Linked DNA regions of Flocculibacter collagenilyticus. The protein of the gene in region 1 interacts with the protein of each later gene in a pairwise test. Links are inferred from orthologs where the notes say so. Each region holds a gene or a part of one and is shown on either strand. Other genes may lie near its edges.

Region 1 (16,989 bases):
TGAGGTTAATGAAGTTCGTGGTGTTACAGAGTTACATACGCACAAATTAGAGCAGCTATTAGAAAGGCAACGTGAACTTTATCAAGAAATTGATAAACGCGTATCTGCGGCTTATAGCCAACCGACCGTTAACTATCCTTCGCAACAAACACCTACTGTTGATAGTTCAGGCTACTCGGGGTCGATGAGCGAAAATGAAGCTTACGACCGAGCAGTGAATTTAGTTCTTAAAGATCGTAACTACGATCAAGCTATTCCTGAGTTTAAACAGTTCTTAAAAGCTTTCCCAAGTTCGGCTTATAGTCCAAATGCACATTATTGGTTAGGACAGCTTTTATTTAACAAGAATGAGTTAGCGGAAGCGAAAACACAGTTCGAACGTGTTGTTAGCGGCTACCCAGATTCTAATAAACGAAGTGATGCATTACTTAAGTTGGGTGCAGTAGCACAAAAGCTAGGAAAAAAAGCTGAAGCCAAAGCATATTTTGAAAGAGTTATCGCAGAATATCCTGAATCTACAGTTGCGGGTTTGGCTCAATCTCGCTTGAAAACATTACGATAAGTACGATTAATATACGACTTTAAGTGCTTTAGGTCGTTTATTGAACATGTAACGCTTAAATTAGTAATTAATCGCAACTTTAGGTTGCACTAAATTCTTAAATAAGTATTATATGCGCCCGCGGTGGGTCATTAGCTCAGCTGGTAGAGCAGTGGACTTTTAATCCATTGGTCGAAGGTTCAAATCCTTCATGACCCACCACCGCTATTTTTTATATTGGGTCATTAGCTCAGCTGGTAGAGCAGTGGACTTTTAATCCATTGGTCGAAGGTTCAAATCCTTCATGACCCACCACTTATTTTTAGGTGGGCAATATAAAAAGTAGAAACAACATTTGGGTCATTAGCTCAGCTGGTAGAGCAGTGGACTTTTAATCCATTGGTCGAAGGTTCAAATCCTTCATGACCCACCAATTTTTTGGTCAAATGTTGTAACGTAAATCTGTATTAAGTGGGTCATTAGCTCAGCTGGTAGAGCAGTGGACTTTTAATCCATTGGTCGAAGGTTCAAATCCTTCATGACCCACCACTTAATACAACCCTATTGGGGGTCATTAGCTCAGCTGGTAGAGCAGTGGACTTTTAATCCATTGGTCGAAGGTTCAAATCCTTCATGACCCACCATTTTATACAATCCCTTTGCGGGTCATTAGCTCAGCTGGTAGAGCAGTGGACTTTTAATCCATTGGTCGAAGGTTCAAATCCTTCATGACCCACCATTGTATTTGATAATCTCCCTCCCTTATATAACTTAGCTTTCAGCTAATTATGCGCTATAGCAAATTGCTATAAACCAATCTTCATATTTTATGGTCAAAGCATACAACTGGCGTATTAAATGGCGTATAATCCGCACCCTATTTTTTAAATTGAATGATAGTGAGATAAATGAGTCAGCTTCAAACAGTTTCAACAGACTTCGTTTTTCCTAAAAAACCAATGCCTTTGTCTGTAGAAGAAAAGGTAGCGTATAAGTCACGTATTAAAAAGTTATTGATTGAGCGTGATGCGGTATTAGTTGCCCATTATTATACGGATCCAGAAATTCAAGCACTTGCTGAAGAAACAGGTGGTTGTGTTGCCGACTCATTAGAAATGGCACGTTTTGGCAATAACCATAAGGCGAAAACATTAATTGTTGCTGGTGTAAAATTTATGGGGGAAACCGCAAAAATTTTAACACCCGAAAAAACAGTGCTTATGCCAGATTTAGAAGCTACATGCTCATTGGATTTAGGCTGCCCTGCGGACGAGTTCTCAGATTTTTGTGATCAACACCCTGATCATACCGTTGTTGTATACGCTAACACGTCAGCTGCGGTAAAAGCACGAGCTGACTGGGTTGTCACGTCGAGTGTGGCACTAGAAATTGTTGAACACTTAGACTCTGAAGATAAGAAAATTATCTGGGGACCAGATCGCCACCTAGGTGCTTATATTTCAAAACAAACGGGTGCTGAAATGCTAATGTGGCAAGGCGCTTGTATTGTGCATGATGAGTTTAAAGCAAAAGCACTCGTAGAATTAAAGCAACAACATCCTGATGCAGCTGTGTTAGTACACCCAGAGTCACCTGCTTCAGTGGTAGATCTTGCAGATGCGGTTGGCTCAACCAGTCAGCTGATCAAAGCCAGTGAAACAATGCCTAACAGTAAGTTTATTGTTGCAACTGATAAAGGCATTTTTTATAAGATGCAGCAAAAGCAACCAAATAAGACGTTTATTGAAGCCCCAACAGGCGGTAATGGTGCAACGTGTAGAAGTTGTGCGCATTGTCCTTGGATGGCTATGAACGGCTTACAAGCAATTGAAAAGTCATTACTTGATGCTGAAGGTCATGAAATTTTTGTAGATGCGGATTTAAGAGAAAAAGCACTCATTCCGTTACACAGAATGCTTAACTTTGCAGCAGAGAACAAGGTAACCGTAAAAGGTAACGCATAATATTACTACCTGTTCTTTTTAGCGCTTTTATATGAAAGTGAGTGAAAAGGCATGTTAAGGAGTAAATATTAAGCAACTAAGCTGGGTTACGCATAAAAAACTTGAAACCCAATAATTAATTACCTACTATACCTGCCGCTGTTAATGTTAATAGCGGCTCAGTTAGCGACACAGCTAATTGAATAATGCGGAGAGATGGCTGAGTGGCTGAAGGCGCACGCCTGGAAAGTGTGTTTAGGTTAATCCCTAACGAGGGTTCGAATCCCTCTCTCTCCGCCATTTTTATACTTATTTCACATCTTTATACTCATTCAGTAGCTCGCTCAGTAGCTCAATTCAAAAAACAGTAATTCAATTCAAATATAGTCGCCCATTAATCTCATTATCAATTCAAGCTTATTAATTTTCAAAGCATGCTCAGACGCAGAAAATTGGAGCTAAAGCATAAATCCTTAGCTCCAACATAGTGTACTACCTGTGTTTTAAGATATCGCTTCTTGTTTAGCGTCTTTAGTAGTGTCAACTTCTTGCGCTTCTGCTGAGTTACTTTCATGTTTTTCTTCAGAATCTAACAGCGTTGCTAGCCAATTTCCTTCATCACTGGCTTCAAGTGCAATTTTTACTATCATCGTTAGCGGCACACTTAACAGCATACCTACAGTGCCAAGTAACCAGCCCCAAAAGATTAATGATAAAAAGACGACAAGTGTAGAGAGGCCAACACCACGTCCCATATATCGAGGCTCAATCACGTTACCCATTAACGTATTAATTAAGATATAACCCAAACCAATAAAGCCTGCTTGTGCAGGACCCAATACAACCAGTGCAGTTAATACAGCTGGCACTGCCGCAAAGATAGAGCCAATATTAGGTATGTAGTTCATTAGGAAGGCGACCACCCCCCATAATAAAAAGTAATCCACGCCGAATGCCCACAGCATAATAGTGACAATGACGCCAGTAATTAGGCTGATGACGGTTTTAATTGCTAAGTAACGGTTGACTGAATGTAGGAAACGATCGATGTGTTGAAGCTTCATGGTTGGGTCGTCTAACGCAACATGAATTTTTTTAGGAATTGAGCTTGCTTCAAACAGCATAAAAATAACGGTTAGGATAATTAAAAAAAGATTAGCCATAACTCCGCCCAAACCGCTTAGCATTTTAGCGACCATAGACATGGCAATGCTTGGATCAAATAGCGACAATAACTGCTCTTTATTAATAAAAATATTAAACTCTGCCAGTTTGTTAACTATCCATGTTAATTCTTCACTTAACTTGGTTTTATAAGTCGGCATTTGCAGAGAAAAGTCATTAAATGATTGCCCAACCAAGCCTGCAATGGATAAACCGATAGTGAGTGCTAACAAGATTACAGTAAAAACGGCTAAGGATTTTGGAAGTTTAAGCCGCATTAGCCAAGACACTAATGGATTACAAATAATGGCAATAAAGACAGATAATAAAAACGGAACGATGATAGCGCTGGCTGCTTTAATCCCAGCAAGTATAATAATGAGGCAGGCACAAATAAGTAATGCCCTTAATACAGGTGATTGTTCTCTAAACATTTTCATTCCATTTTTGTTACTGCGAAGTTAGGCATTATAAATACTATAAGAACACTTTGTATAGCCATTACTTTTGGCGCTGAATTCATAGCCAGATGACAACGAATATGCGGCCACTATTCATAATGATATGGCATCAATGTTGATATCTGTTACAGTACAACATTATGGCAGTAAAGCTTTTAAGAGTGATTTAAGCTGGTAATTGGTAGGATAAATGGGGTAAATGCGTCTAAAGCAGATAAAACTTGCTGGTTTTAAGTCTTTTGTTGATCCAACAGCTATTCCTTTTCCAGATCAAATGACTGCAATTGTCGGTCCAAATGGCTGTGGAAAGTCCAATATCATTGATGCAGTACGTTGGGTATTGGGTGAAAGCTCGGCAAAAAATTTACGTGGCGATGCTATGACAGATGTTATTTTTAATGGGTCTACGCAGCGTAAGCCAGTATCACAAGCCAGTGTAGAATTGTTGTTTACTAACACCTTAGGAAAACTGGAAGGTAGTTTAGCAAATCGTAATGAAATTGCGATTAAACGACAGGTCACCAGTGAGTCAAAATCCACCTACTTTTTAAATGGCACTAAATGTAGACGGCGAGACATTACCGATATCTTCTTAGGCACAGGATTAGGGCCGCGCAGCTACGCGATAATCGAGCAAGGAATGATTTCTCGCTTGATAGAGTCTAAGCCACAAGATTTACGTGTATTTATTGAAGAAGCTGCGGGTATTTCTAAATATAAAGAACGACGCAGAGAAACCGAAAATAGAATACGACATACTCGTGATAACCTCGAACGCCTTGAAGATGTTAGAGAAGAGCTCTCTACTCAGCTAGATAAGCTTAAACGCCAAGCTGCTTCAGCAAAGCGCTACAAAGAATTAAAAGCGACAGAGCGTAAATATAAGTCTGAACTACTCGCACTAAAGTGGCAGCGTTACAACCAACAAGTGATGTTGCTTGAGCAACAATTAAAAGAAAGTGATGCAAGTATAGAGAAATGTATTGCCGACCAACGCGCTAGTGAAAAAACAGTCTTATCAATTAAAGCGCAGATTGAAGAAGTTAAAACCAAGCATGGTGAAGTGCAGCAATACTATTATCAAGTTGGTGCAGACTTAACACGTATTGAACAAAGTATTGAACATACAAAACATAAGAAGCGTTCACTTAATCAAGAAGCAATTCAGCTTAAAGAGTCGTTAGTGCAACTAACCGACTTCCAGCTTACTGAGCAAGCGCGCCATGAGGAGCTTGAAGCCCTGCTCAGTACTGCTGAGCCAGAGTTGGCCTTACATGAAGCCAGATTAGCGCAACTTCGTGAACAGTTGGAACAAACTCAAGCGCATTACGATCACAATCAACATCAATGGGAGCATGTGCTTCATAATACCTCGAAGCTCAAGCAGCAATTAACTCAGCATAACTCTGCTATCCAAACTAAACGAAATCAAATTAACCAAGTAAAAGAGCGTTTAGCAGAGCTACTTGCAGAGCAAGCCAGTTTGGATGTTGAGGCTGACTCATTAGTCATCGCGCAAAAGCTAGAAGCGCAAGAAAAAGTACATGATGATATTGAAGCATATACTCGTCTGAAAGCAGAGTTAGCGCAGCAATATACGGAATTACAAGAACAGCAGCAATTATGCGATAAAGAGCAACGCCAGCAGGAAAAGGGATTGTTAGATATTCAAGCTGAATTAAAGTTGCTTGAAGCATTTCAGCAGCAGTTTATTGAAAACTCGAATAATGAGTTATCTAATTGGTTAAACAAACAAAACCTTTCTACATCTTATTTGCTTGAGCAGATAACAGTTAAAGATGGGTGGCAAACCGCCGTTGAAGTTGCGCTAATGGGGGGCGCAACACAACAACAAGTCATTTTCGTAGATTCAAGTGAGCTGTTACTTAACGAAATGCCTGACGACTCTTATTTATTGGTGTGGCAGAACAACGCACAAGCTAATCTAAATAATAAAAGCTTAGCCTCAGTTATTGTTGACGGTTGCTACCCTAATTTCTTTAATTACATACAAATTGTTGATCAATCGGCAAGTGAGCGAGCGACTTTGCTCTCACCGGAATTTTCTAGTTGGATCACACCAGAAGGGATAATGGGAGGTGATAACTGGGTTAAGTCGGTAACCAAAGATAACCAATTAGGCTTTTTTAAACGCCAGGAAACAATAAACCAATTAAAAGAGTCGATTAAAACAAAGCAAACGTCACTAGAAAAAATTGATCAACAACTTAGCACGTTCAGCCAGCAAAATTGCATTTTGGCAGATAAGTTAGAAGATAGTACTAACAAGTTGCAGCAGGCACAGACGAGTTATGCGGGTTTAACGACAGAAGTAAACATGCTAAAGCAGCACTCGTTAAAATTAACAAATACCCATGAAAAATTAGGCCGCACAATACAAGAAAAGAATGCTGAATTAGATACACTCGCGCATAGCCTTCCAGAGCTAGAAGAGCAGAACGATGGCTTAAAGCAACAGCTATTAACAGCAGAGCAAGGGCATGAAGATATTGTGTTGAATAAAGAAAAATATTCGCAGCAACTTCAGTTGATAAATGCTCAACTACACACAGAACAAGCTGCTGTTACTCAATTAAAACTTTCAATGCAAGACTATCGCTCGCAGCTAAGTGCAAACGAGTTAGCAATTAATCGAACTAAAACGCAATTAGCGAGTCTTAACGAAAGATATACACTGATTAATGAACAACTTAACGAAAGTGAGCCGCCAATTGATGCCCTATTGGCAGAGCAGCAAGAAACGCTTTCAAAGCATTTACAAGCGGAAGAAGACGTAAAGTCTTATGCGATTAAAAGTGAGTCATTAGCACATGAAGTGTCGCATTTAGAAAAAGCGCAACATAATACATTAACGCAAGTTCAAGCTATGCGAGATAAGCAAGAAGAAACAAAGTTAAAGCGTGAAGGCGAATTAGTGCGGGCGAGTAACATACTTGAGCAAATAGATGAAATGCAACTACGTGTGAAAGACATTACTGATGCAATGGACGCCTCTGCCAATGAAGAGATATGGCAACAAAAGCTAGACAAAACCTTTGCGTCAATTAGTCGTTTAGGTGCAATAAATTTAGCGGCAATAGAAGAGTACGACGTACAAGCTGAAAGAAAAGCATATTTAGACGCACAAAATGACGACTTAACCTCTGCGTTGGAAATATTAGAAAGCGCAATAAGAAAGATAGATAAAGAGTCTCGCAGTAAATTTAAAGCTACGTTCGACGAAATTAATGACGGATTACAAGCGCTATTCCCAAAAGTATTTGGTGGCGGGGCAGCTTATTTAGCATTAACGGATAATGACTTGTTAGAGACTGGGGTGACAATTATGGCTAGGCCACCCGGCAAGAAAAACTCTACCATTCATTTACTATCGGGCGGTGAAAAAGCATTAACAGCGTTGTCTTTAGTTTTTTCAATTTTTAAATTAAATCCTGCGCCATTTTGTATGCTGGATGAAGTTGATGCACCGTTAGATGATGCGAATGTTGGGCGCTTTTGTAAATTGGTTAAAGAAATGTCAGATACAGTGCAATTTATATACATTAGCCATAATAAAGTGGCGATGGAAATGGCATCACACTTAACTGGTGTTACAATGCACGAGCCTGGCGTGTCTCGAATGGTAGCGGTAGATGTTGATGAAGCCGTAAAAATGGCAGATGCATCTTGAATTTCATAATTTGGTCGTTAATATTGAGCGGTTTACATGCTCTATGTTATACAGCGTGTATGAGCTGAAAAGATAACCGTTTTAGAATACTTAAAAGGCAAAAGGTCTTTTAATGAAGGTCTTCAGACCCCACATATAACAAGAATAAGTAAGTGCAAGAAGGCACTTAGAAAAAAGGTATTAAACATGAATATGGCTGAAGAATTAAGACTAGTACTTATTATTATTGGTGCTTTAGCAATTGGCGGACTCTTAGTTCATGGACTATGGACGGTAAGAAAGAACAATAAAGCCTCAAAATTAGATAATTCAACAATAAATGCTTATGAATCGGGTGACGAAAAGCAGAGCAATGATGCAAACGCTGAAGGGTTTGACCAATACGGTGTAGGCAAAGTTAAAGTGGTGAGTAAGGCGACTAGAGCGCCTGAAATGCCGGCAAGCGAAACACCAACAATCCATACAGGTGAGCACTCTCGTCAAGAGCCTAACTTTAATCACCAAGCCGTTGAGCCTAACATAGCTAATTCAGCAAGTTTTGAATTAAATGTAGAGCCGCGCGAGCAGTTTATTGAACCAAGCTTAAGTGTTGAGCAAGTTGATGCGCCGGTTTCTGAAAACGAGCCTTATTACTCTTCGCAGCACATGCATCAAGACACGTCACAAGATGCTTCTCATAATACAGCTCATACTATAATAACTAACAATAATGCCGATGCGTTTGAAGATAGCAAGGTAGAGACAGCCCCTGCGTTCACTGAGCAAGCTATTACTGAGCCAGTTAGCACGCAAGAGCAGTCTTTCTCGCATGATGAGAGTAGCCCAAACAGCAATGAAGAAGTTGAAGAAGAGCTCCAAGCGGAAGAAGTGTTAATCATTCATGTGGTAACACAAGACAAGATGATGCCAGGTGCTTCATTATTGCCCACGTTACTGACATTAGGTTTTAAATACTCAGATATGGGCTTATTCCATCGCCATCAAGATAATAGCGGTAACGGTCCAGTACTATTTAGCCTAGCAAATATGTACAACCCAGGTACATTTGACATAGATACGATGGAACAAGTAAGCACCCAAGGTGTAAGTTTGTTTATGACATTGCCTTGTGCGGGCGATGCCCTGCAAAATTTTAATATGATGCATAACGCGGCTAAAAAGTTAGCTGAAGATTATAACGCACAAATGTTAGATAACAGTAGAAGTGTACTTACCGTGCAAACTGTTAGACATTATGTGGAAAAGATTAGAGAGTTTGAACGCAAAAAACTCATTGCAGGTTAACCTCTTAAGCCAAGAGTCTCTCTAAACACTGATAAAATATTTAATTTGATAAACCTCTTTCGCATAAAGAGGTTTATTTTTGGAACTGGAATTATGCAAAACGACCCTCAAGCCCAAGCAGCCGCAACAATTACGTCACTCAAAAAACAGTTAAACGAGCATAACTATAATTATTATGTGTTAGATCAGCCAACGATTCCAGACGCTGAATATGATCGCTTATTCCATCAGTTGAAAGCCCTTGAGGCAGAGTATCCTTCACTTAAAACGGATGACTCACCCACACAAAAAGTTGGTGGGGCGGCGTTACGCAAATTTAGCCAAGTCACGCATGAAGTGCCTATGCTTTCACTAGATAACGCCTTTTCAGACGAAGAATTAAATGCGTTTAATAAACGTATTAAAGATAGATTAAAGCAATCTGAAACGTTGGACTTTTGTTGCGAGCCAAAACTTGATGGGTTGGCAGTTTCGCTATTATATAAAAACGGGCAATTAGTGCGTGGCGCAACAAGAGGTGATGGTGCCACTGGTGAAAACATCACTGAAAACGTTAAAACAATTAAGAATGTACCATTGAGTTTACGTGGTGAAGACTTCCCTGAAACGATAGAAATACGTGGTGAAGTTTTTATGCCATTGGATGGTTTTCATCGTTTTAACCAGTTGGCAGCAGAAAATAATGAAAAACAGTTTGTTAACCCAAGAAATGCCGCAGCAGGTAGCTTACGCCAGTTAGACTCTAAAATAACAGCCAGTAGGCCGTTAATGATGTACGCCTATTCTGTAGGGCTGGTCGAGAACGAAAAAAAACCACTGCCGGATACGCATTTCCAACGACTAATGCAATTAAAAGAATGGGGCATGCCAGTTTGCCCTGAAATTAAAGCCGTATCGGGCGTTGCAGAAATTATTGAGTACTACCAATCAATCATGCAGCGCCGCTCAACGTTAGGTTATGAAATTGACGGTGTGGTCAATAAGGTCAACCGCATTGATTTACAAAGTAAACTTGGCTTTGTAGCAAGAGCCCCGCGTTGGGCAATCGCCTATAAGTTTCCCGCACAAGAAGAGTTAACAACACTACAAGATGTAGAATTTCAAGTGGGTAGAACAGGCGCCATCACGCCTGTTGCCCGCTTACAGCCGGTATTTGTGGGCGGAGTCACAGTGAGTAATGCAACCTTACATAACCAAGACGAAATAAACCGTTTGGCGATAAAAATAGGTGATACTGTAATTATACGTCGAGCGGGTGATGTTATTCCGCAAATAGTGTCGGTAGTAGAAAGTAAGCGTGATGGGAGCGAAAAAGAGATCGCTTTTCCTGAAACTTGCCCAGTGTGCGATTCACAAGTTGAGCGAGTAGAAGGTGAGGCTGTTCTACGTTGTACAGGCGGCTTAATTTGCGCAGCGCAGCGTAAACAAGCCATTAAGCATTTTGCATCGCGCAAAGCATTTGATGTAGATGGGCTTGGCGACAAACTTGTGGAACAGTTGGTAGACGCGAACCTTATTCAAACACCCGCAGACTTATTTAAATTAACTGAAGAGCAGTTAACCAGCTTAGAGCGCATGGGGCAAAAGTCGGCAATTAATGTGCTTAATGCACTTGAAGCAGCTAAACAAACCACATTACCTCGTTTCCTATACGCTTTAGGAATTCGTGAGGTGGGTGAAGCTACAGCACAAAACTTAGCGCACCACTTTTTTACGCTAGACGCAATTAAAGCTGCATCAGTTGAGTCATTACAAGCGGTGCCAGATGTAGGCGAAATTGTTGCTAAGCATTTATTTTACTTCTTTAAAGAGCAGCACAACCTAGCGGTTATTGACGCGTTAATCGAGCAGGGCGTTAATTGGCCCGAAATCGAAAAAAAGGCAGCGTCTGAGCAACCCTTAACAGAGTTAACCTACGTCATCACTGGCACGTTATCAGCGTTATCGCGAAGCGATGCTAAAAACTACTTACAGTCATTAGGGGCAAAGGTTGCTGGCAGTGTGTCAGCCAAAACTAACTATTTGGTGGCAGGTGAAAAAGCAGGCTCTAAGTTAACTAAGGCACAAGATCTTGGTGTTGATGTATTAACAGAAGAAGAATTAATTACATTGCTTAATAATCACGGCATAACAGTGTAAACATACCAATGAATGAAGTATTAAATAGCTTATCAGCATTAATGGTTGAAATAGCCAAGTGGTTATCACCCTACATACAAGAAATAGCGTTAACAGCAGTAGCCAGCTTATTGGTTATATACGGTGATACCATCAACGGCATTATTAAAAAGCACATTCGTAATTTACATTTTGTTATGCGTACCCTGATATTTGTATTGGTATGTGCTTTTGGTTATGGCATGTTGACCGTGTTTTTAGCACCATTATTGGCTAGCCAACTAGTCCTTATACCAAAGCACATGTTGCCAGTGGTGATCTTACTGGTATTTATTTTTATAGGTATACTAGCTGAACGAAAGAAACACCTTTAACAGCGAACTAATAACCAAAAGAGCACGGCTAATGAAGTTGTACACACCAGATGATTTTGACAGCCAAGGCGCGTTAAAAGTACCAGTCGGCGTTTATTTACTACTTATTTTATTACTCAGAGCGTATGTGGTGTGGTTAGTGTCACTGACCCAGTTTAATACGCAACAAAAAGTGATTGATTGGGTTTATCCCAATCAAGAAAGCTTTTTTTTATCGCTTATCAGTGGTTTTTTTGCCTTGATTGTTTTTGTGGTGATGGTCTTAAGACGAAAAAGCAGTCCAGCGTTTTTAGGGGCAATTTGGCGTCGTGGCAAGGTGTTACTTATCACCTCTTTAACACTCGACTTGGTCGTACTAGGATATAAAGCATGGCAATCAAATTTATCTTATCAAATTGATATTGCTATATTCTTAGTAGCAAACTTATGGTGCTGGTTATACCTACTTCGTAGCAGGCAGGTAAGAGACAGTTTCAAAGACTGGCCGCAAGATGACAGTTCAAGTTAAGACAATTAACAGCTGGCGGAGTGCGTTTTTCATTATTTTAACCCGCTATTACTTGTCGTTTAACGGGATGTTATAAGCTGCTCAGGCGGTGCAGTTAATTTGGATTTATTATGGAAATCATTAGAAGTAAAGAGTTTACAGCAACACGTGCATGGGGTGCTAAAAACATCGCCAATATGAATGGAATTACAACTCGCTTGCATTGGACTGATAAGCCATACCAGTGGCACATTAACGATGGCGAAGAGGTTTTTGCTGTACTAGATGGCGTTGTTAAAATGTTTTATAAAGAAAACGGGGTCGAGCAATCTACAACTTTAAATACAGGTGATATTTTTTATGCTTCAGTTGGAACTGAACATGTCGCTCATCCAGTAGGTGCAGCAAGAATCTTAGTCGTGGAAGCAGAGGGTAGCGTATAGCACATATGAACGACTTACTCGTCAATAGGAAGGAATTACTTTAACTGATTTCTTAATGGCTCTGCCATCATTGCACAACGTCATTAACAACAGGTCTGCTGCAGTTATCGGCTATATATCACATGAAAAGGAAATTTATTTGTTAAAACTCAAATTTATAATTAGCTTGTGTGCTCTTTTATTTTCACTTCTCACCCACGCCAATTCAGATAACACAGAAATCAAAAAAGAGGTGCTAGCTTCATTTCAAAGCCTTGTTCAAGCATCTAAGGACTTGGATGCAACGCATTACTTTGAACACTTCAATACTCACAAATTTGTTGGCTTAAACAGTGATGGAACAAACTGGAACTCTATCGAAGACTTATCGCCAATAATCAATAATGGCTTCTCATCTATAAAGGAAGTCACGCTTCTCAAATTTACTAATGTGAAAATATCTGTCATAGATCAAAATACAGCCATATTAGGGCGTGTTGACCTTTCTAGGTCGAATTTTGTTCAATCTAAACGTTTTTTGATCGCGGCGTGACAAGTGTCGCTTGGTTATTCCAGGTAAGCGCGTCACAACAAAGAGCAAGAAACGTTTAGATGAACCCAAAGGCAGCGCTTGTTTGCCATTTATACTGCGTTATCGCAGTTGCGTGTGGAATAACCACACTTTACCTGCTCTGTCTTGTATAAATGACAAACAAACTGCTGCAAAAATGACCTCGAAAGGTCAACACGCCCTAGTCAATGAATATATTCAATCCATGAAGTTGCACGATGGAAGGATTGTTAATAGCGCGGGTGGTGGTGCCCAAGTTTGGTCAAAACAGAATGGGTCTTGGAAGATTGTTAGTGTTTCTGCCAGCAACAAGCCTTGAATCAGCATTTTAGGGGGACAACTAAACGCCCCCCTGATAGCTTTTACCCAAATGTTGCCCAAATTGGGGCGTGATCAGATGGTTTTTCAATACCGCGTAATTCGTAATCAATACCTACATCGTTACATTGTGCGGCAAGTGATGGGGTTGCCAAAATAACGTCTATACGTAAGCCTCGGTTGTCATCAAAGCCTTTTGAGCGGTAATCGAACCACGAAAATTTGTCGTTCACATTTGGGTGAGTTTCTCTAAACGTATCTTTAAAGCCCCAATCCATTAATGTGGCAAGCCATTGTCTCTCTTCAGGCTGAAAGCTACACTTTCCTGTTTTTAGCCAGCGCTTACGGTTTACTTCACCTATACCAATGTCTAAATCGATAGGGGATATATTAATGTCGCCCATAACAATTAGACTTTCATCGTTGGTGTGGTTGTCATTCAAGTGCTGCATTAAATCAGCATAAAACTGTCGTTTATATGGGAATTTGGTTTCATGGCTGATATTTTCCCCTTGCGGGAAGTAGCCATTTAATATTCTTACTGGTTTGCCATTATCATCTTCATAAGTCACCATAATCATACGGCGCTGCGACTCTTCCGTGTCGGTTGCAAAACCTCGCTGCACTGCTAATGGCTCTTTTTTACACAGCATGGCTACACCGTAATGTGCTTTTTGGCCATGGAAATAAACGTGATAACCCATGGCTTCCACGTCTTCTAAAGGGAACATCTCATCGTGCACTTTAATTTCTTGTAAGCCGATGACGTCGGGTTGATGTTTATCAATAACGGCTTTTAACTGGTGTAGTCGAGCACGTAGCCCGTTAATATTGAAGGAAATGACTTTCATGAATATTATTTCTAGTAATTTTGATATATATGGTTTGAGATTGTACTGCTAAATTAAGCTGATAGAGAAGCTATAATTTTACTTTTTGGTGCCAGCCGTTCGGATGATGCGGATGAATTAAATGAATGCTTTATGTTTTTCTTTTTGCGGATTGGGTTTCTTTTAACACTGAAGAAGAGTTGAATCATACTAGAGAGATAAATCACCATTGTGCAAATTATTAATGATTAACTAGTGTTAGCTTGATTGCTCGTAAAAACGATGACTATCGTTTTTACGAGCGGATTAATTGTTAATCTACTAAACCGTATTGGTCCGCTAAAATTTCGATAATCTCAGCTTTTGGATTTTCAGACAGTTGAATTTTTTCACCTGTAATTTTTTCTGCGATGTCCATATATGTTTTTGACACTTCCATCAGCACTTCTTGAGGTAACTCGTTATCTCTAGCCAGTGCTAAACGCTCATCCATGCGATTTTTGTTCAACAAAATATCTGGATCTGGGAAGTGGTTAAGTAGCATTTGGCGGAAACCTTCCTTAGAGTTTTCAACTACTTTGCCATCGCGGTAGGCTGGGCCATCCCAAATACGTGATGAATCTGGCGTGCCCACTTCATCCATGTAAATAAGTTTGTCGTTACCTTGCGCGTCTTTTACATAGCCAAATTCAAACTTAGTATCTACGAAAATTTGATCGATGCTGGCGAGTGCGTTACTAATCACATCGAAGCCTTCCTGAAGTAACTTTTCATAAAGGTTGATGTCTGATTTTTGTTTGAAGTTAAACGCTTCGTAGTTATCTTCAATATTTTGGCGCGTGATGTTTACATCATCCGCTTCTGGTACACCTGGAATACCTGTTAAAATGCCTTTTGTAGATGGAGTAATTAATAACTCTGGCAACTTGCTATCTTTTTCAAGTCCTTCAGGTAATTGTATACCACAAAAGTCACGCTCTCCTTTGGTGTACGCTCGCCACATTGAACCTGTAATGTATTGTCGGCATATTGCCTCAATCATTACGGGTTTTGCTTTTTGTACAATCCAAACAAAAGGGTGGGGAATATCAAGGATATGGCTGTCGGCTAAGCCTTGTTCACGGAATAGTTTAAACCAATGATTTGAAATGGCGTTTAACGAAGCGCCTTTGCCAGGTACGCCATTTAAACCGCCTTCGCCTTGCCAAATACAATCAAAAGCCGAAATACGGTCACTGATCACCATAATTGCCAGTGGTGAATCTTCCGACACGTCATAATTTTTTTCTTTTATTAAACGACGGCTATCGGCATCGGTTAACCAATATACAGAGCGAACTTTGCCGCTATGTACAGGTAGGTCGGTACGAATAGGAAGATTATCATTAACGGCTAACACTTTATCACTAAGACTCATTGCTATATTTCCTGTAGGGTAGTCATTATAGAGATTTGTTTGATAAGCGCGCGCAATTTTAACAGACAGATTTAGGCTAAACAATGCAAATCACTCCTAAGTACCAGTAAGTTGGTTGGACAAAACTTATGCACTTTTTTTGGCCTAGCTATTGAAAAATGTTTTTTAATAACTAAAATGACGAAGCGTCAAACTTTGACGATTAGTCATATTTTGATTAGTAGCCATAAGTAGGCAATAATGTGGCAAGTGTTTAGATTGATGAAACAAGTGGAATGAACTTCTGTAAGCGAGAAAAAAACCAAGACGAAAAATGTCTGATAGGAAAGTTAACAAGCAAACGTCAACAGACGATTGCTGATCGTGAACAGGAATTGCTCAAAATTGCTGAAGCTGTTATGGAACGCGAAGGGTTTGCTGGTTTAACAATGGATAAACTTGTTGCAGCATGCGATTACTCAAAAGGTACGGTTTACAATCACTTTAATAGCAAAGAAGATTTGCTGTGTGCACTGTGCATCAAAGGTTTGAAGCTTTCTTTGCAGTTATGCAAAAAAACATTGGCATTTGAAGGTAGTAGTCGTGAGCGCAGTTTAGCGGTTCATTATGCTTATCGGCTGCACAGTATTACTCATCCAACGCTGTTTTTTTGCATTCTTACTGCAAAAACACCTGCGGTTCGTGAAAAAGCGAGTGAACATCATTTAAAGCAGCAAGAGTTACTTGAGAAAGAAATGGCGCAGTTTTGCGAAGGTAGCTTTAAAGAAGCCGTTGAAAAGAAAGAGCTAAATATTTCTATGGGAATGGGCTTTAACAGCTATAATTTTGCTAATTGGGCAATGTCTTTTGGTAGTAATGCACTATTAATGGTGGCGAATGAAACTGAAACGCTTCGCACGTTAGATCATGATATGGCTATATTACATAACCTAAGTTTGTTGATGGATGGTATGGGATGGCGTCCTTTATCAAGCGAATGGGACTATTTGAATACTTGGCAACGTATTAAAGACGAAGTATTCGCAGAAGAGGTTGCAGCACTAAGTAGGTAGTTAGTGCTGTAAAAATTTTAACTTAAAATGACGATTCGTCATTAATGTGGGATGGAATCATGAAAAGGTTCTGGTTAGATGCAATTTTGCTTCGACCTTGGGTAACGTTGTTGCTTGGGATTATCTTCATCATGGCTGCCGGGTACGGTGGTGGTCAGCTGTATTTCCGCGGAGATTATAAAATATTTTTTGGGGAAGAAAATCCGCAGCTAATGGCATTTGAGCAAATGCAGCGCATATTTAATAAAAATGAAAATGCTAGCATTGTTATTGAACAAAAGTCTGGCAATATTTTTAATAAAGAAACCCTAACCAT
Region 2 (10,932 bases), 580 kb from region 1 along the record:
ATAAATATACAGTCGGTGTATATGAAGCCGCGACAGATCCCACCCTATATAAGAAATATGAAAGCCAATATTTACTACAGAGTGAAATGGCTTCATTTCAGTTATCTTGTATACAAGCAGGTGTAAAGTTTGATTTGCACGAACCGCAGTACACTTGCAAATACCAAAGTAAAGTCAGCACCAAAACAATACAAGTGCATGCCAATATATGCGCTATTTCAAGTCAATCTTGTACGATTAAAACCCAATATCCCGCCGAGTTTATTACAGGGGAAACCGTTCATATTGATGTATCCAAAATGCTTGATGAACCGCCCGACGAGCCATGGGTGTTCAAATACCAAGTAGTTAGTACTAATCGTTTAAAGAATGAATGTTACCTTACCTGTCGGTTAGTTAGCACTGATTGCGAAGAGTGGATAGCATTTATCAAACAATGGCTTGAAGACAATAAAAAGAAACAAAAAGTCTTCCCTAATCCATACTCAGAGCTTGCTTATGAAGCCAGTTTTTGCGATTTACTCCAAAAAGAATCAAAATGGCTACCCATATTTATTGGAATAAATGAAGGTAAAGCCAAGCTAAAATTTGTATTAGAAACTAACCAAAACAAAACCACATTTAGTAATTTCAAAACTGAAAATGATGACATTGCATTAAGTTCTATTTTTGATGTAGCCATATTGAAGCGGCTACTAAAAGATGGCAATGCCATTATTCTAAAGCTAACAACCAAGATAAAAGGTAAAACGATTTTTATTGCTGATACCTTAAGCAACTTAGTACAAAACAACACCCTCGACTTATTCATCAATTACGGTTTATTAAAAGGGGAAATTCATTGTTATCTCGCTAGAATGGCTTCACTTAATAAAACGCAAATTAACGACGCCATTGCTCAAGCAAGAAATGCAGGCGCAGAGATTGATGAGGCATCACTTAATAATTTAGCTGAAGACTTAAGTGAAATCACTCACATGATTTCACTACTACCAGTTCCTTGGGTGTTTAAAGAATTAACTTCACAACCTTTTAATCGTGAAGAGATTAAACAACTTAATGAACTGATTAAAAAACGTCGTCAAGAGGTCTTAACACGTGTTTCCACGCAACTATCAGAGTTAAGAAGCGAAAGCCGCTACTTTTATGAAATTGCTGGACAAATAATACATAACAACGAACATTATCAAGGCCATACGCTTGATATTTCCGTTTCAGGAATGCGCATCGAGCTGGAGGAGCCAATCACGATTGCTAAAGGGGAATATGTAGAAGTTGAGTTTACCGAATTAAAAAAAGCGCAAAAAAAATTAAAAATAAAAAGTCTCGTTTATGAAGTTATGTTCATTTCTGGTGGTAGCCGTATACTGCACTTGCGTGTAAAGCCTGATACTCAGAAATCAGTCAAGCCATTGCTAGAGTATTTCATTGAGCAAAATCAATCATCATTAAGTATCGACGATTACATTAACAAGCTCATGTTTACTTCAGCTTGCCTCAAAAATGTATTTACAGCGCACTATCCAGGAACTGCATTTACAGTCGCAAAACCCAGAATTGGAAAAACAAAATTTGACCGCATGCTATTTTCCGATTCAGCATTTATTGAACCACGCTTTCTAAAACAAATTAGTGAGGCTAGCGAGCTAACCGCCAGCGTTTTCCCCGCATTTTGCGAATTAAGAAGTAAACGAATTCATATTTTACCGCTGATGAAGTCATCCTCTTTTATTAAAAATGAAGATGATGTGATTTATATGGAGATCAATCAGAGAGGTGTTGTCAGCCGTAAGCAAGTCCGCTCCGCATTGTCATCAAAATTCAGGCGAGCCAGCTTTATTAAGCAAGCTCAGCAAAAAGGACAATTTGCCGCGTTATGGTATAGCGTGATCCCTACTGAAATCGAACGTACAACCGCACTAAATAACGCGTTAGAACCATTAAAAAAACAAGATAGGCTCATGCTTAAAGCCATTAATGATTCTTTAAATGAGATTGTTGGGGTCATGGAGGTCGTTGTTATGACAGATATTGAAATCGCGTTGCTAGAAAGACAAGAAAGTCAGCGTAACCAACCAGATATTCTTGACTTAGATTTGCCCTAGTTTGTAAAGTAACCGCTAGCAAACCTGAATGCTGAATAATGGACGTGAAAATGTCTCTATCAATTTCCAACTTCTCAGGTTTACTAGAGGACCTAGTCACTTACAGTAAAAAACTACCTTTCTCGTCATCATCAAACTCACTTGGCTTTGCCCATCGTGGGTATCGATTTAAGTCATATATGCCAGCGTCAATAGCTTCATGCTTTTTCATGTAGTCTGTAAAACTATGAAAAATATTCCAAAAATCTGGATGCATCCGCCTTATTCCCCACTGGTCGATAATTTTTGCAAATGACTTCTTGTTTTTTGCCGCTTTTAAACGGGCAATAAACTTAGGTACGTCGTCAAATTTAATGTCAAAAATCAAATTAGGGTAACTACCGATGACACTTGGCAAAATGGTTAAACTGTCTAATGATTCTTGATACCGTAAAGACTCACCTAGCATAAATGCGACATTAGAATGACGTCTATTCCTTAATATAGAAAACGCCGACATTTCTCCATTTGGCAAACGAACACGAATAAAGGTGGTGTCTGGGAATGACAATACCGCCGGCAACTGTTTTGCTTTAACCGCTGCAATATCGGAAAGTTGATGAGCAACCGCTTCTGCATATTTCGCTGACTCTTCACTAAACTTTGCAGTGTAATCTAGCTGCTTCTTGTCAGCTAGAGAGCATGGCACATCACCTTTACAGCGATTTATTCCATCGTATTGCTTAGTTAATTCTGGGTTATACGCCATAACTCGCTTAAGTAACTCGTTTTTTGGCTGCTTTGTTTGATACTTAATGTTAGTGGGTGTTGATGTGTCTAGCTCATGATAAGTAATAGCATGCTTTAGCTTTCCACTGTTTTGATACCAATGGCTGTACATTTTTTCCCGAGATGCTGGCGGCAAGAATCGTAAAAAGTTAGTTTCGCCTTCATTTCGTATTAAATCAAAATACAGTCTGGTTTGTGCTTGATGCGACACACTACCGTAAACATTAAACCCTACCACCAGCTCATAAAATGTACGCTCAAAAAGCGGATAGTCCATCACCCATGCAGTTAATGGTAACCCACCTTTCCAGCCCTGCATGACTGACGCACTGTTGTGGTGGCGCAAAATTGTTAAGAAAGCATTTGGGTTTGTTGCTTCCCCTGTCCAGATATGGGCTAAACTCGCGCCGTCTTTATCAAAGTCGTTATATTCTTCTTGGCGTTTTGTTAAGTATGTATTTCTCTTATTTTGATATGACAGCCACTCTGAACCCAGTTCCGATAATCCAGACTTTTGACCTGGCACCCCTAACAGGCTGTTTACTTTGGCACGGTAATTAGGGTTGTTGGTATAACGCTCAGTATTAGGATCTTCAAACATAACCCAGAATTGATCACGAATAACATCCGTAGCTATTTGACCGCGACAAACAGGCCCCCTAATAAAATTACGCACAAAAAACTCTGCGTCATTTAGCAAAAACTGATAGCGTGATGTGGCTGGCATTGCACTAAATGTTTCAAATGGATTCGCTTTTTCTTCTAAGTCATAGCCAGGCAATTTTCCAACCGACCATTCAGGCTTTAAAAATAGTGTTTTGTATTCTTCTAGTCTTGCCGCATCAAATTGATACGTAATATGCGTTTTATGCACAATGGTTGAGGTGATAGGCACTAAGCGATAGAAAAATGGCTGTTGTGGCTTATCATTTGGTCGAGTCGTTGGAATAGGAATAACGGGCTTACCACTTGGCGTGGTAGAACGTACCAGTTTAAAGAAATTCAACTTGTCTGTACGGGTTATATTGGCCACTTCTTCTGCACTTAAAAAATATAAATGCGCTAAAAATAGGTGCTCATATAAATATCTAGCAGTAAGCTGTATGCGCTTATCTTTGCTATTAAGCCATTGCTCCCACTTATCAATCTGCTTAACTTCGCTTTCAGAAAGCTTAAAATGTGGCTGAAATATTTTAGCACCTTGTTGCAACCATGTAGCTAGCGTCGCGAAGTCGTTATTTGCTAAGCCAGTTACAGCATAAGGCATGCCACCGTAAGGAAAGTCTTCTACATACTCTTCAAATTCACCAGGGTTAGGACAGGTGTACTCTCTATCTAGGCCCAGCTGTAATTCTTTAGGGATGACTTGGTTGGGTTTTAACTGCTTAGCATGGCCATGTTGCACCATTTTTTGCAAAATTGAAGATGACTGTAAATCAGCATGTGCAGACACTACATCAAAAAAGCCCAGCTTACGCCAAGCCTCTACCGTTTGCGCGTCAACGCCCAATCGAGTCGGCTGAATGTCTTCTATGCGAGTGCCGTCATACACTTTTTGTTTACTTGCTCCGCGTCTAACACCTTCTGCCGATTCTAGCTTAAGTTGGCAGGGCGCATCGTAGCACGCATGGCAAGCAATACAATTTTTATCAAATATGGGTTTTATATCTCGGTGAAACTCTATTTCTTGATTTTGGCTTACTACCTTGTCAGTGCGCTCACTTGCTTGAGCCAATGCAGGTAGCATCCAAATATAGAACAAAACAATGAGGGTGCTGCGTACGTTTAAATGCATAATGACTTCACTACCTACTACGTTATTTAAGCAAAACGGTTATTTTGCGATGAGTTTATAAACATAAGCAGCTGTTGCTTTCTCAACCGCTAAAACTTATTTTGGATTACTCCGCTTCGCCACCTGTTACTGCATCAGCAATATTTTTTAGGCGCTGTAGCGCAATATAGTTCACTGTATTTTTCGGGTAAGTGCCTCTTCTTGTGATTTCACCCGCGGTATGATTCATTAGTAACTCTAACGCTTGATCGACCGTTTCGACAACAAACACATTAAAAGCGCCTTGCTCTACTGCGGTTGCCACTTCTTCACTTAGCACTAAATTTACATGATTAGCTTTAGGAATAATTACTCCTTGCTTTTTAGTCAGTCCGCGCGATTTACATAATTTAAAGAACCCTTCAATTTTCTCATTAACACCGCCCACGGCTTGCACTTCACCATGCTGGTTGATTGAGCCAGTGACCGCTAGCGACTGATCAATTGGAATTTGCGTGATGGCCGATATTAATGCGCAAACTTCACCTAACGACGCACTGTCGCCATCTATATGACCATAGGACTGTTCTAACGCAATGTTTGCAGACACTGTAAGAGGAAATTCTTGCGTGTATTTATTACCTAAGTAGCCTGTTAATAACATAACCCCTTTTGAGTGAATAGACTTACCTAGATCAACTTCACGTTCAATATCAATAATACCATTCGCACCAGCATACACCGTTGCACTAATGCGTGCAGGCGTGCCAAATCGTGTATCACCAATCTCTAGCACCGTTAAACCGTTTGCTTTACCAATCTGTAATGACTCGGTATCAATTAATATGTGACCTTCTTTAATATCATCTAAAATTGACTCGCTAATTTGGCCTGTTCGGTATTGCTTACCTTGAAGCGCTTCCTCAACATGCTCGGCTTTTATAACTGTACATTCATCTTGCAAACTGAAATAACAGGCTTCGTTTATCAGCTCGAGTACATCGGCAAATCTTGCCGATAATTTATGCTGATGCTCGGCTTGGCGAAAAGAAAACTCTAGTAGTCTGGCAATCGCACAGGGGCTTATTTCATCAATGTCGATTTGCTCTACATACTGTAATATTTTTTGAATAAACTCGTGATGAGCCCGATCATTTGCATGAATTTCATGCTCAAAGTCAGCTAACACTCTAAATAGCTCATTAAATTCATCGTCATACTCTTCCATCATGTAATAGAGCTGACGCGATCCTAATAGAATAATTTTTACATCAAGAGGAATTGGTTGCGGACTTAAGGTAATTGAGCTAACCATACCAATGTCGTGGTGGTAAGGCTCCATTGTCAGTTTATGCGATTGCAACGCCAATTTCAGAGCTTCCCACACATAGGGATTACTCATTACTTTGTCGGCTTCAATAACTAAATAGCCACCATTAGCTTTATGTAATGCACCAGTGCGGATTTTTCGGTAATTAGTAAATATTGAACCTTGAATGGAGGAGTATTCTATTCTGCCAAAAATATTTTGATACGTTGGATTTGGCTCATATATGATAGGAGCGCCATCACTTAAATCATAATGGAATAAAAGATTAGGCATATATTCATCTACAAACATCGCCTTAACATCGTATTCGTCTTTATTTTCATTTTCGGTTTCTTCAGGCAGCCAAAGCATAATATGCTCTAAAAGCTTATCTTGCATTTTTTTCAAAAACTGCAAAATACCTATTTCAGCATTATATTTATGCTCTAAATCCTTCAATAACGGCCTAATTGCTTGCTCTATCGTTTCCTGGCGTAACTTACGTAATCCCTCTGATAATTCACGCTTCCATCCCGGTAACTCAAGTAACTGTTCGTTGAGAAACTCTTCTAATTGGTCTATTAAATCAAAATAATATTGTCTTTTGTCATCGGGCAAGTTGGCAAATTGCGTGTCATCAATTGGTTTACCATCGATCACAGGTGCGAAGGTAATTGACCCCTTCTCTTCATACAAAACAACGCCATGCTCCATTGCTTTCTTTTCAACGGATGCTATAGCGTTATCGTATTTTTGATTGAAGTGGCGATCGAAGGCTTTTTTTCTTCGCTGATAACTGGGGTTATCAAACGCGGCGGGAAACGTATCTACTATTTCATCAATTAATGCACTAATGTCATTACAAAATCCCTTACCATCACCCGGGCTTAACATTAACGCTTGTGGGCATCGCTCATCTTCAAAATTATTCACGTAACACCACTCATGAGGTGTTTCTTTGGTTTTGGCTAATTCAGAAAGCTGCTCGTTAACTAAGGTAAAACGACCAAGCGCCGACTCCCCCATGACATAAACGTTATAGCCCGGAAAATCCATCCCTAGACCAAAGCCTAGTGCATTTTTAGCTCTTTTTTGTCCAATAAAGGTAACGGGGTCTTGAGACTGTGATGCTAAACTGGCTTCAATTTTGTTGAGCTCAATGTTAGGTTTAAGTTGTGCTGGCTTAAGCTTGGCGATTTCTTGAGTAGTTGTCATTCCCTGCCCCGAATAATACTGAATGATATATACTTTACCTTAGCGTCAGATTTAAAAAAATGTAATTTTGTTTTTAAATTTAATAATTTATGCTTAGTGAGTATCTAATGAACAGCTTGACCATTGAGCGATCAGTTTTAGCTGTATCAAATTTATTTGTTTGAAGTATGATAAAGTCGGTCACTTTAAGGTGCTAACGGCTCTCTAAAATAGTAAATATGCCCGCACTCAGGGCACTCTGGAATTTCAGTAGGATGCACAATACTTAACTTATAACCGCATTGCTTGCAGGTTAATTCGCCCATCCCCAACCATTCACCGGCGTGATAAACACCATTGTGTTTAAAGTCTTGTACTAACTCTTGCCATTCAATTTGAGATTTATCGGTCAGTAAAGCTAACTCTGCCCATACGCCTTCTTTTAAAGTGTGTAAATACGTAGATTCGTTAACGTCTTTTTTGTAGTCTTTATAAAATGTATCTATATCGCGCTTGATATAATTAGTAAATAACGTCCATTCTTCTTGAGTCATATCTTTTACTGCTTGCCAGTGGGCAGCACTTCGGTCAAAAAAGTCATCAAACCTTTTCGATTCATTTTCTTTGGTATCTTCTAGCCAGCGATGAAATGTATCAAGCCAATTGTTATAATCTTTTGGATCTTTCGACGACATATTTTCTACTCTTTTATTGAATAGGTGCACTAGGTTAAGTATAGATGACAATATTACTTTTCAACCGCCTCACTACTTACTTCACTATTTGCTTCATTACGCTCTTGTTAAGTTAAATACAAACATCCTCACTCTCTTGCCTTTTCTTTACGATAAAAAATTTGACTTTAATTTACCTGCAACCACTTTCGTGCTTGTTGCGTAAGGTGTTCATAAGGTATTATCGTGCTCATTTATTTTTAGTGAAATGGCCTGTCCCTTTCTCATTAAGATCAGTCTGGAAAAAGTTGATGCAAGAGCAATATACCCCGCAGGAAATAGAAACAAAAGTTCAACAACATTGGGTTAAAAACCAAACATTTAAAGCAGTAGAAGACGCCACAAAAGAAAAGTATTACTGTTTGTCTATGTTCCCTTATCCAAGTGGACGACTGCACATGGGGCATGTTCGTAACTACACAATTGGCGACGTAATCTCTCGCTTCCAACGCGCTCAAGGCAAAAACGTGATGCAACCTATGGGTTGGGATGCATTTGGTTTACCCGCTGAAAATGCAGCGATTAAAAACAATACGGCACCAGCAAAATGGACGTACGAAAATATTGAGTACATGAAAAACCAGCTAAATTCGCTTGGCTTTGGTTATGACTGGGATAGAGAGCTAGCCACATGTCGCCCTGAATACTACAAATGGGAACAATGGTTTTTCACTAAGCTTTATGAAAAAGGCTTGGTATATAAAAAGATGGCAACGGTTAACTGGGATCCAGTCGACCAAACTGTATTAGCTAATGAGCAAGTTATTGATGGCCGTGGCTGGCGTTCAGGCGCTGTAGTTGAACAAAAAGAAATTCCACAGTGGTTTATTAAAATTACTGATTACGCGGAAGAGTTACTTAATGACTTAGATCAATTGGATGAGTGGCCGGAACAGGTTCGCACCATGCAAAAGAACTGGATTGGTCGTTCAGAAGGCGTAGAAATTGAGTTCGAGCTAGAAAATCACGATAGTAAATTAAGCGTATTTACCACCCGCCCAGACACCTTAATGGGTGTTTCATACGTTGCAGTTGCTGCGCAACACCCTTTAGCTTTAGAGGCTGCTAAGTCTAATAGCGATGTTGCTGCATTTGTTGAAGAGTGTAAAAACAATAATGTTGCTGAAGCTGAAATGGCGACAATGGAAAAGAAGGGCATTAGTACTGGTCTTACTGCTATCCACCCTATTTCTGGTGAAACGGTTCCCGTTTGGATTGCTAACTTTGTATTAATGGGCTACGGCTCTGGCGCTGTGATGGCGGTACCAGGACACGACCAACGAGATTGGGAATTTGCACATAAATATGGGTTAACCATCAAGCAAGTCATTACGCCAAGCAATGGAGCTGATGAATCTGAATGCGATTTATCACAAGCTGCCTACACAGAAAAAGGTGTATTAATCAATTCAGATCAGTTTGACGGGTTATCTTTTGATGATGCTTTCAAAGCGATTGCAGAACACTTAACCAATGAAGGTAAAGGTGAAGTAAAAGTTAATTACCGCTTAAGAGATTGGGGGGTATCACGTCAGCGCTATTGGGGTACACCAATACCAATGCTAACACTAGAAGATGGCACTGAAGCGACTGTTCCGCTAGATATGTTGCCAGTTCGTTTACCAGAAGACGTAGAAATGAACGGGGTCACTTCACCAATCAAAGCAGATCCAGAGTGGGCTAAAACAACACTGAACGGTCAGCCAGCATTTCATGAAACGGATACCTTTGATACTTTCATGGAATCTTCTTGGTATTACGCACGTTATTGTTCGCCAGCTAGCAACGATATGATGTTAGACCCAGAAAAAGCAAATTACTGGCTACCAGTTGACCAATATATTGGTGGTATTGAACATGCAATTTTGCATTTGTTGTACTCTCGTTTTTTCCACAAATTATTACGCGATGTGGGCTTAGTTGATTCTGACGAGCCGTTTAAACGTTTGCTTTGCCAAGGCATGGTTTTAGCTGAAACCTATTACCGTAAAGATGAAAAAGGCGGTGATATTTGGATCTCGCCTAGTGACGTTGAAACCGAAAGAGACGAAAAAGGGCGAATTACTAAAGCTTGGCATAAAGAAGACGGGCAACCTGTGATCTCTGCGGGTATGAGTAAAATGTCTAAGTCTAAGAACAACGGTATCGATCCGCAAAAAGTCATCGATCAACTGGGCGCTGATACAGTTCGCTTATTCATGATGTTTACTGCACCGCCAGAGCAAACTTTAGAGTGGTCTGATTCTGGTGTTGAAGGAGCCAACCGTTTCTTACGTAGGGTGTGGAAGTTGGTATACGACTTCAAGCACGTAGGAGGCCATGCACCACTTGAAACTGCATCACTCAATGCCGATCAAAAAGCGCTTCGCCGTGAACTGCATAAAGCAATTAAAAAAGTGACTGATGATATTGGTCGCAGAAACACATTCAATACGGCTATAGCTGCCATTATGGAGCTAATGAATAAATTAGCTAAAGCACCGCTGGCAACCAATGAAGATCGTGCTGTTATGTCTGAAGCCATCAATAGCGTTGTGGTAATGCTAGCACCAATTGTGCCACACATCTGTCATCAACTTTGGCAAGAGCTCGGCCACAAGGAAGACGTTGAAGACGCATTATGGCCAAATGTTGATGAGTCTGCTCTTGTTGAAGACGAAAAGTTAATTATTGTGCAGGTAAATGGCAAGGTACGCTCTAAACTAACTGTTGCCGTTAACGCAGCACAAGACGATGTTGAAGCAAAGGCACTTGCAGAAGAGAACGTAGCGAAATTCGTTGATGGTAAAACAATCCGTAAAGTCATTTACGTACCAGGTAAGCTTGTTAATATCGTCGCTAACTAATAGTAACGAAACTGCCCCAACTAGCACTCTAGCTACAAACAACTTGTAGCTAGAGTATATTAGTCAGATACTATTTTTAGGCATTAAACAGTTAGGAATATCATGAAACTATCTGCACGCTTTATTATTATCACTCTAACCTGTTTACTAGTAGTAACCACGCTGAATGGTTGTGGCTTTCACTTACGTGGCTCACACTTTT

Evidence for each region.
Region 2: the proteins of ligA (region 1) and leuS interact in binary tests that used the Escherichia coli proteins (3 or more experiments, as listed by UniProt). The link is inferred for Flocculibacter collagenilyticus from one-to-one orthologs.

Annotation. Positions count from the first base shown.
Region 1 is NZ_CP059888.1:2,352,554-2,369,542, reverse strand. The notes cover bases 8,730-11,700. They hold ligA (NAD-dependent DNA ligase LigA), read left to right. Parts: upstream 8,730-9,177; coding sequence 9,178-11,223; downstream 11,224-11,700. Other genes in these bases: HUU81_RS10435 (DUF2919 domain-containing protein), read left to right, coding at 11,608-11,700; HUU81_RS10440 (DUF3392 domain-containing protein), read left to right, coding at 11,232-11,576; zipA (cell division protein ZipA), read left to right, coding at 8,730-9,084. Outside these bases: tol-pal system protein YbgF, read left to right, coding at 1-562; quinolinate synthase NadA, read left to right, coding at 1,450-2,505; HUU81_RS10460 (AI-2E family transporter), read right to left, coding at 2,988-4,082; chromosome segregation protein SMC, read left to right, coding at 4,309-7,800; more of zipA, read left to right, coding at 7,987-8,729; more of HUU81_RS10435, read left to right, coding at 11,701-12,084; HUU81_RS10430 (cupin domain-containing protein), read left to right, coding at 12,195-12,506; HUU81_RS10425 (hypothetical protein), read left to right, coding at 12,646-13,038; HUU81_RS10420 (hypothetical protein), read left to right, coding at 13,121-13,375; xthA (exodeoxyribonuclease III), read right to left, coding at 13,419-14,225; HUU81_RS10410 (phosphoribosylaminoimidazolesuccinocarboxamide synthase), read right to left, coding at 14,518-15,621; HUU81_RS10405 (TetR/AcrR family transcriptional regulator), read left to right, coding at 15,897-16,673; HUU81_RS10400 (efflux RND transporter permease subunit), read left to right, coding at 16,733-16,989. UniProt on the Escherichia coli protein: DNA ligase that catalyzes the formation of phosphodiester linkages between 5'-phosphoryl and 3'-hydroxyl groups in double-stranded DNA using NAD as a coenzyme and as the energy source for the reaction.
Region 2 is NZ_CP059888.1:2,925,244-2,936,175, forward strand. Bases 7,807-10,932 are described here. They hold leuS (leucine--tRNA ligase), read left to right. Parts: upstream 7,807-8,135; coding sequence 8,136-10,730; downstream 10,731-10,932. Other genes in these bases: HUU81_RS13020 (zinc ribbon-containing protein), read right to left, coding at 7,807-7,845; HUU81_RS13030 (LPS-assembly lipoprotein LptE), read left to right, coding at 10,833-10,932. Outside these bases: HUU81_RS13005 (PilZ domain-containing protein), read left to right, coding at 1-2,105; HUU81_RS13010 (fatty acid cis/trans isomerase), read right to left, coding at 2,206-4,668; HUU81_RS13015 (Lon protease family protein), read right to left, coding at 4,775-7,171; more of HUU81_RS13020, read right to left, coding at 7,357-7,806.